Regions from separate parts of the Arthrobacter sp. PvP103 genome, predicted to be linked through region 1. Evidence: predicted binding sites of a transcription regulator. Region 1 holds the regulator's gene; the other holds the start of a gene.
The links. The regulator LexA, encoded in region 1, represses DNA repair genes until DNA is damaged. The targets are predictions, from matches to a motif close to TCGAACANNTGTTCGA.
Positions count from the first base shown of each region.

Region 1 (4,253 bases):
GCAGCCATGTAGCCCAGGCGTGCTCCGGCCAGCGCAAATGCCTTGCTCATGGTTCGGGAGACGATAAGCCGCTCACGGCCCGGAAGAAGGGTGAGGGCGCTGGGCGTGCCGTCGTGCGCGAATTCGTGGTAAGCCTCATCGACGATCACGACGGTCTGGCTGGCCTCGCCTGCCGCATACACGGCCTCCACCACATCCAGTCCCAGCCCGGTGCCGGTGGGGTTGTTGGGTGAACACAGGAAAACGATGTTCGGCTGCAGTTCCCGGACCTGCTGCGCAGCGGATTCGGCACTGAGGCCATAGTCGTCCGCACGCTGGCCGACGATGTATTCGGTGTCGGTCCCGCTCGCCAGGAGGGGATACATGGAGTACGTGGGCGGGAAACCAAGTGCGGTACGTCCCGGACCGCCGAATGCCTGCAGAATCTGCTGCAGCACTTCGTTGGATCCGTTGGCGGCCCAGATGTTCTCCGCACCCAGGCCGTGGCCAAGGTACTCGGCCAGTCGCTCCCGGAGTTCGGTGAACTCACGGTCCGGATAGCGGTTCAGCCCCGCAGCAGCCGCGGTCACGGCCTCGGAAATGGCCACGAGGACATCGGCCGGAACGCCATGGGTGTTTTCGTTGACATTGAGCAGGATGGGAACGTCCAGCTGCGGCGCACCATACGGGGTGAGGCCACGCAGGTTGGTCCGGAGGGGAAGTCGGTTCAGGCGCTCTAGCTGGTCAGTCACTTCAACAGTTTAAGTGAGGGTGGCCGGGGCATTGAAACTGTGACGCTTCCGGCCCGCCGCCGGGGCTTGTCTCCGGCCCGCCGCCGGTGCGGAGCGCGGGGCGTTGGCGGCTGGGCAGGTTCCGGGGCGTCAGCGTCGGGCCTTAGCTTGCGGGGACAAAGATCTGCTGGCCCGGCATGACCCTGCCGCCGTCGAGGTTGTTGAGCTGAACGATATCGGCAACAACGTCCCGGGTGTCTCGTTCCGGCGCCACGGAGCCGGCAATCTCCCACAAGGACTGGCCCGGCTGCACCGTCACCGACACTGTGGGGGTCACGGAAAGCTCGGACGCGGAATCCGCCGCCTTCGCCGGCGAGTTCAGGAAGCCGGCCAGCGAGATCAGCAGCACCGTCAACAGGATCAGCGGCACTCCCACCAGGACGATGCGCCCCCTGCGCGTCAGGCGGAGGGGCGGCTGCGTGGACCTTGCCCTCGCCGCCTTCACGGCTTTCGCCGCGGGACGCTCCTCCCAGTTGAAGCCCTGAATTCCCGGGGCCCCGGCTTCCTGCCCGGTGGAACCCGGAAACTCCGATACGTTATCGCCGCGGCCCCGGCCGGCCGAACCCTTGAAACGCGAACCATGAATAGCGCTTGTTGCTGACATGAACTGAGCCCTCCTGGACCTGACTGTGCTGCCCGGCATGTTCCTGAAGCTGCCATCCGCCCGCCCGGTCTTCGAACATAGGACCGAACCGGGTTTTGGACTAGAACACATATTCGAACGTTGCTTGTTCTTTTCTAGCACTTATTAACGAACATTGTCGAGACTCACTAGAACAAATGTTTGAAAAAGCTGTGGGGCTGGCCTACGTTTGAGCTACAGATCAACCACTTCTGCAGTTGATCAGCAGGGTCTGACATTTTCAGGCCGGAAGTTCCCGGCAGCTGCAGCCACGGAGGCCGGGTGGAACGGAAAGGCGTTGGCGAACATGGCAGCACAAGCCACCGGCGGCAGGGCTACGCAGCGGAGCCAGCAGTCACCAGCGAAGCCGAAGGGCCTCACGGTACGGCAGAAGAAGATCCTGGAAACCATTCAGCGGTCCGTCAACGACAACGGCTATCCGCCGTCGATGCGTGAAATCGGCGACACCGTGGGCCTGGCCAGCCTCTCCAGCGTCACCCACCAGCTCTCGCAGCTCGAGAAGCTGGGCTATCTCCGCCGCGACCCGAAGCGTCCACGGGCCATGGAAGTGCTCATGCCGCTGACCCTGGATGAAGGTACTGCCAAAATCTCAGGTGTAGAGAAGCCTGCGCGGCTGCGCACTATTGGCGGACTGGCCGTCTCCGAACTGGCCACCGCAACCGACACGGCCATGGTCCCCCTGGTCGGCCGGATCGCCGCAGGCGGCCCCATCCTGGCTGACCAGGTGGTGGAGGACGTGATGCCGCTGCCACGGCAACTGGTTGGCCACGGTGAGCTCTTTATGTTGAAGGTGACCGGCGACTCCATGATCGACGCCGCCATCTGCGACGGCGACTGGGTTGTGGTCCGCCGGCAGAGTGACGCGGTCAACGGCGACATTGTGGCAGCCCTGCTGGATGATGAAGCCACAGTCAAAACGTTCCGGCAACGGGACGGCCACACCTGGCTCCTGCCGCAGAACACGCAGTATGAGCCCATCCTCGGCGACCACGCCAACATCATGGGCAAGGTCGTCTCCGTGCTTCGCTCGCTGTAGCCGCTGGGCAGCCCGCTTTCGGGGACCCGTCTTCGGGCCCCCGAAACGGTCAGGTGCCGGCGGCAACGGCACGCGTTGTCAGCCTGTGGCCGCCGCCGTCGGGGCCTGGGCCAACCTCGACAGCGCAGCAACCGCAATCGCCGGATCGGTGGTGGGCCAGAAAGGCGGCAGGGCGGCCCGCAGGAAGCCCCCGTACCGCTCCGTGGACAACCGGGAATCAAGGACAGCCACAACGCCCTTGTCGCCCGTGGAGCGGATCAGCCGGCCGGCTCCCTGCGCGAGCCGGATCGCCGCGTGGGTGGCCGACACCGACATAAAGCCGTTGCCGCCCGCCTGGGCCACCGCCCGGGATCGCGCCGTCATGAGCGGATCGTCCGGCCGCGGGAAAGGAATCCGGTCAATGACCACCAGCCGGCACGAGCCGCCGGGAACGTCGACGCCCTGCCAGAGGGACATTGTGCCGAAAAGGCAGGTGTCCGGCTCGTCCGCAAACTGCCGCACCAGGGCCGTCATCGTTGATTCGCCCTGACACAGGATGCTGACATCCAGCCGCGGGCGCATCGCCTCAGCCGCCTCCTCCGCCGCCCGCCGCGAGGAGAATAGGCACAGTGCTCCGCCGCCGGACGCCCGGATCAGCTTCTCCAGCTCATCCAGGGCTTCGGGCGACGTCCCGCGGCCGGGCTTGGGCAGATGGCTGGCAACGTACAGTATCCCCTGCTTGGGGTAGTCGAACGGGGACCCGACGTCTACGCCGGTCCAGCTGGGAGCGCCCGGCCCCACCAGCCCAAGCCCTCCCGCAGCCGGCTCGAACGCCGCTCCGATCGCGAGGGTGGCTGAGGTGAGGACCACTGTGTGGCCGGCAAAGAGCCCGTCACGGAGCTTCCCCGCCACGCTCAACGGGGCGATGTTGATCAAGGCCGGTGCTGCGTCGTCCGGCTGCGAATAGCCTTGCTGCGGGTCAAAAGTGCTGTTCCGCGAGAACCAGACCACTTCCCGGTTTTCCCGGGCGGCGATCAGGCGTTCACAGAGCTCGAGGATGACCATAAGGCGTGAGCGCGCAAGCTGGCGACCGCCGTCGGCCGTATTCGCACTGTCACCTTTCGAGTCCGAAAGGGCCGCGCGGCAGGCTTCCCGCAACTGATCGACGCAGTCGAGCTGTTCGTCGTTGAGGCCGTTGGGCAGAAGGCCGCTGGGGACTCCGGCGATGGCCAGTTCAAGGTTCGCAGCAGCGTTATTGAGTGCATCCACCGTGATTCCGGTATTTTTCCGGGCGCCGGAGGCGGCGGCGTGGACCATGGCCACGGACAGCTGGCCGGAGACCGCTCCCGTTACCCGGTCCTGCAGCTCGTGCGCCTCGTCGACCACCACGACGTCGTACTCCGGCAGGACTGCCAGGCCTTCGAAGGCGCTGACGGCCAGCATGGCATGGTTGGTGACCACGACGTCAGCCTCGGCGGCGTCCTGGCGGGCCAGTTCGCTGAAGCACTCGGCAGCCATGGGACATTTCTGCGCGCCCAGGCATTCCATCGACGTGACGGACACCTGCCGCCAGGCACGGTCCGTCACCCCCCGGCATCAGTTCATCCCGGTCCCCCGTGGCCGTTTTCTCAGCCCACTCCCGGAGCCTGACCACTTCCTTGCCCAGCTGCGAGGCCGGACCGCCCAAGGACGCGGCGAAGTGCGGGACGCTGGTGTCCTCGCCCAGGGAGAAGAGCTGTCCCTCCGAAGGCTCTTCGGAGGGGAACCCGCCGTCGAGCTTGTGCCGGCAGACGTAGTTTGCCCGGCCCTTGACGAGCGCGACCTT
Region 1 is NZ_JAFIBQ010000001.1:4,000,024-4,004,276, reverse strand. Features, by position in the region: gene JOE41_RS18300 (histidinol-phosphate transaminase) at 1-731, opposite strand, end outside; gene JOE41_RS18295 (LysM peptidoglycan-binding domain-containing protein) at 874-1,374, opposite strand; gene lexA (transcriptional repressor LexA) at 1,700-2,449, shown strand; partial or broken gene JOE41_RS18285 (ATP-dependent DNA helicase) at 2,528-4,253, opposite strand, start outside.

Region 2 (4,253 bases), 1.9 Mb from region 1:
CCCACGCTGATGGCATTCCGGGACAAGACCCTCGTCTTCTCCCAGCCAGGCGCCCTCAACGCGGCAGGGCTGGAGCAGGTCATCCAGGGCGTCAAAAACCTCGATATGGCAACACTGCGCGAGCAGGCAGCGCAGCATCAGTCCTGACGCATATCCACAGAAGCCGATGCGCAGTATTACGCCCGGCGACCTGGCGGCAATCTGGCCCCGCACGGTGGTGGTGGACGTGCGGCGTCAGGATGAATATGCCGTAGCCCATATCCCGGGCAGCTTGAACATCCCCCTCGATGAACTGCCCTTCCGGCAGCAGGACCTGCCAAACAGCACGCTCTACGTCCTGTGTGGGTCAGGCAAGCGCAGCAGCAAGGCCACTGCGCTCCTCACTGCCCAGGGCCACGACGCGGTCAACATCGCGGGCGGCATGACGGAGTGGTACCGGGAAGGCCATCCGGTGAGCTATGCACCGCCGGCGCCAGACGAACTTCCGTCCGGACGCTGGAGATCTGCACTGGAGAAACTTGCGAATTGGCGCGGCCGAAGCACCGGCTGACGGCTTCAAAACCACAGCGCCACGCCATTTGCTGTATACCCCCCGGGGTATTATGATTTTAACTAGACCAACGGGGAGCCACCCCGGAACCCCGCAAGCTTTTACGAAGGAGAACCCATGCTTCTCGAACGCATCTACGATGAAGACCTCGCCCAGGCCAGCTACTTCATTGGCTGCCAGCGGAAGGGTGAGGCAGTTGTTGTCGACGCCCGCCGTGACATCGACACCTACCGCTCCCTCGCAGCAGCCAACGGCATGAAGATCGTGGCCGTTACCGAGACCCACATCCACGCCGACTACCTCTCAGGCACCCGTGAACTCGCGGCCGCCACCGGGGCAAAGATCTATGTCTCCGGAGAGGGCGGCCCCGACTGGCAGTACGGTTTCGACGGTGAGCGCCTGTTCGACGGCAGCAAGATCACCATCGGTAACATCACCGTTCAGGCGCTCCACACTCCGGGGCACACTCCGGAGCACCTGTCCTTCCTGATTACGGACGGCGCATTCAGCAGCGAGGCCGGGTACCTGCTCTCGGGCGACTTTGTCTTCTCCGGCGACCTGGGCCGCCCTGACCTCCTGGACGAAGCCGCCGGCGGCGTGGATACCCGCTTCCTGGGTGCCAAGCAGCTGTTCGCCAGCCTGCGTGACAAGTTCCTGCCCTTGCCCGACTTCGTCCAGGTCTATCCGGGACACGGCGCCGGCAGCGCCTGCGGCAAGGCCCTCGGCGCCATCCCGTCATCCACGGTGGGCTACGAGCGGCTGTACGCCTGGTGGGGCCCGTACCTGGCCGCCAACGACGAGCAGGGGTTCATCGACGAACTGCTCGACGGCCAGCCGGACGCGCACGCCTACTTCGGCCGCATGAAGCGCGAAAACCGCGAAGGCCCCGCCATCATGGGCGAACGTGCGCCGCTGCAGGAACTGGACGCGGCCGACGTCGCAAGGAGCCTGGCAGAAGACACCCTGACCTTCATCGACACCCGTCCCAACGGCGACGTCCACCAGGGCACCGTGGTCCGGTCCCTGAACGTTCCGGCCGGCAAATCCGTTGCCAGCTACGGCGCCTGGGTGGTGAACCCCGAGACGGATCAGAACCCGCTGGTGCTCCTGGCCAAGGACCAGGAGCAGGCCCAGGGCATGTGGGACCACCTGGTACGCGTGGGCATCGACAACGTGGCGGGCTACCTGACCGGCATCGACGGGCTGCCCACCTTCACACCGAAGCTGATCCAGCCCGAGGAACTCGAGGGCTTCGACGCCGCCATGGTTCTGGATGTCCGCAACAAGACCGAGCACAAGGCCGGGCACGTTCCGGGCTCGCACCAGCTCAGCGGCGGCCGCGTCATGTGGCACCTGGATGAACTGCCCGCCGCCGGCACCATCGTGTCCTACTGCCAGTCGGGTGTGCGGAACTCCGTAGCCGCCAGCGCGCTGCGCCGGGCCGGGTACGACGTCGTCGAACTCGACGGCAGCTACGCCGCGTGGGCAGCTATGGAACAGTCGCTGCAGACCGCTTCGACCCGCTAATCCAACGGCCCGGCCGAGGCCGCAGCGGATCCACCGCACAAGACCCCCGCCGGGCAGTTCCGGGCGGGGGTCTTTCCTTGGGCGCGAACGGAGAACTCGTTCACCGGGGACGGGAGATGGCCCTGGTTCGCTCACGCGCGCTGCGCGGTGACCCGCCGACGCGAAGACGCCAGGAAATTTCGCAGGGAATATCCAATGTCGGAGCCTGGGTCTACACTGAATTATCGAACATATATTCGAATAAAGGTGTGTTGTGGGCATAGTTATCGGTCCCCGCGTGATAGAGGCGGGCGCGTCCCTGCTGTCGGTACTGATCTCCCCGGTACCCGTCGCGGCGGGCTATCCGTCGCCGGCGCAGGACTACTTTGACGGCCGGATCGACCTCAATGAACACCTCATCAAGGACATCACCAGCACCTATATCGTGCGGGTGTCCGGAGACTCGATGGAAAGGGCCGGGATCAGCGACGGCGACGAGCTGATCGTCAACCGTGCCCTGGACCCCAAGGACGGATCAGTGGTCATAGCGGTCCTGGACGGTGAACTGACCATCAAGCGGCTCAGGGTTACGGCATCCGGAGTAGTGCTGCAGGCGGACAACCCCCGGTATCCGGATATCAGGGTCCCGGCATTGTCGGACCTGGTGATCTGGGGCGTGGCCACGCGGTGCCTGCACCATGTCTGAGTCGCGGGCGCCTGAGAGGCGGGCGCAGGACACGGCCCGGCAGATTGCCTTGGTGGACGTCAACTGCTTCTATGCCTCAGCCGAGCGGGCATTCGATCCCTCGCTGGAAGGCCGCCCCCTCGTGGTCCTCTCGAATAACGATGGCTGCGCGGTCACCCGGTCCCCCGAAGCCAAGGCGCTGGGCATCCCCGTCGGCGAGCCGTGGTTCAAGATCGCGCCCCGGGCCAAGGAATGGGGGCTGGTGGCCAAGTCCAGCAACTATGAGCTGTACGGGGATATCAGCGCCCGCGTGATGGAGCTTCTAGGGCGCTACTCGGCCTGGCTGGAGGTTTACAGCATCGATGAAGCCTTCCTGGGAGTCAAAGGGACCCCGGATGAGCTCCTGCGTCTGGGACAAACCATCAAGACGGCTGTCCGCCGCAACGTCGGGGTGCCGGTCTGCGTGGGAATTGCCAATACCAAGACTCTCGCGAAGCTGGCCAACAAGTGGGCGAAGAACAACCCCGGCCTCAACGGCGTGTGCCACTGGGACTCCATGCCGCCCCCGGCCCGCGAAGCGCTGATGGGCCGGGTATCCGTCATCGAACTCTGGGGCGTGGCTGCCCGGCTGACAAAACGCCTGAACAACATGGGCATCCATTCCATCCTGGACCTTGCCCGCGCCGATCCCGTCCGGATCCGTGACCGCTTCTCGGTGGTGCTGATGCGCACGGTCCTGGAACTGCAGGGCACCGCGTGCATCCCCATGGAAGCAGAGCGCATTGGACGTGACCAGCTCATCTTCAGCCGCTCGTTTTCCACGCCCATCACCACCGCCGCGGACCTGCGACAGGTCATGAGCGTCTACGGCCAGCAAGCCAGCGCCCGCCTGGCCAAGCACAGCCTGCAGGCCAAGGTCCTCACGGCCTTCGCCGGTACCTCCCACTACAACCCGCTGGACACGTCCTATCCGTCGGTCTGCGTCACCCTGCCCATGCCCACCGCGGACCCGGTGCTGTTGACCAGAGCGGCGCATGCCCTGCTCCCCCGGATCCAGGAAGGGACCAAATACGTCCGCGCGGGCATCATGGTCACCGACCTGCGCCCCTCGGGCCAGCAGTCACCCCTGCCGGTGTTTGCCAACCCGCACGAAGAACGCGGCATCGGCCCCCTGCTGGAGGACATCACCCGCCGCTACGGACGCGGATCCGTGGGCCTCGGCCATGCCGGAATGCGGGGCGGGCCGGACTGGTCCATGCAGCGCACCATGCTCTCGCCCAGGTACACCACGCACTGGGACGAGCTTCCCGTGGTCAAGGCAGCCTGAGCGCCCGCTGTTACACTCTGCACATGATCGGGCTTCCCTTCGCGGGAAATGGGCTTGTGCACGGCGTTATGACGGGGCTCGGAATCTTCGCAGCCCTGCTGTTTTACGCCTATGAAAAGCGCCGCCGCGGCCTGACTGATCCCCGGTTGTGGCCCATCGCAGGCTTCGCCGTCGCCTTCGGGGCC
Region 2 is NZ_JAFIBQ010000001.1:2,084,993-2,089,245, forward strand. Features, by position in the region: gene JOE41_RS09565 (co-chaperone YbbN) at 1-147, shown strand, start outside; gene JOE41_RS09570 (rhodanese-like domain-containing protein) at 167-550, shown strand; gene JOE41_RS09575 (rhodanese-like domain-containing protein) at 668-2,077, shown strand; gene JOE41_RS09580 (LexA family transcriptional regulator) at 2,331-2,762, shown strand; gene JOE41_RS09585 (Y-family DNA polymerase) at 2,755-4,068, shown strand; gene JOE41_RS09590 (prolipoprotein diacylglyceryl transferase) at 4,092-4,253, shown strand, end outside.
Region 2: the regulator LexA is predicted to act here: its motif matches at 2,302-2,317, upstream of JOE41_RS09580 (LexA family transcriptional regulator).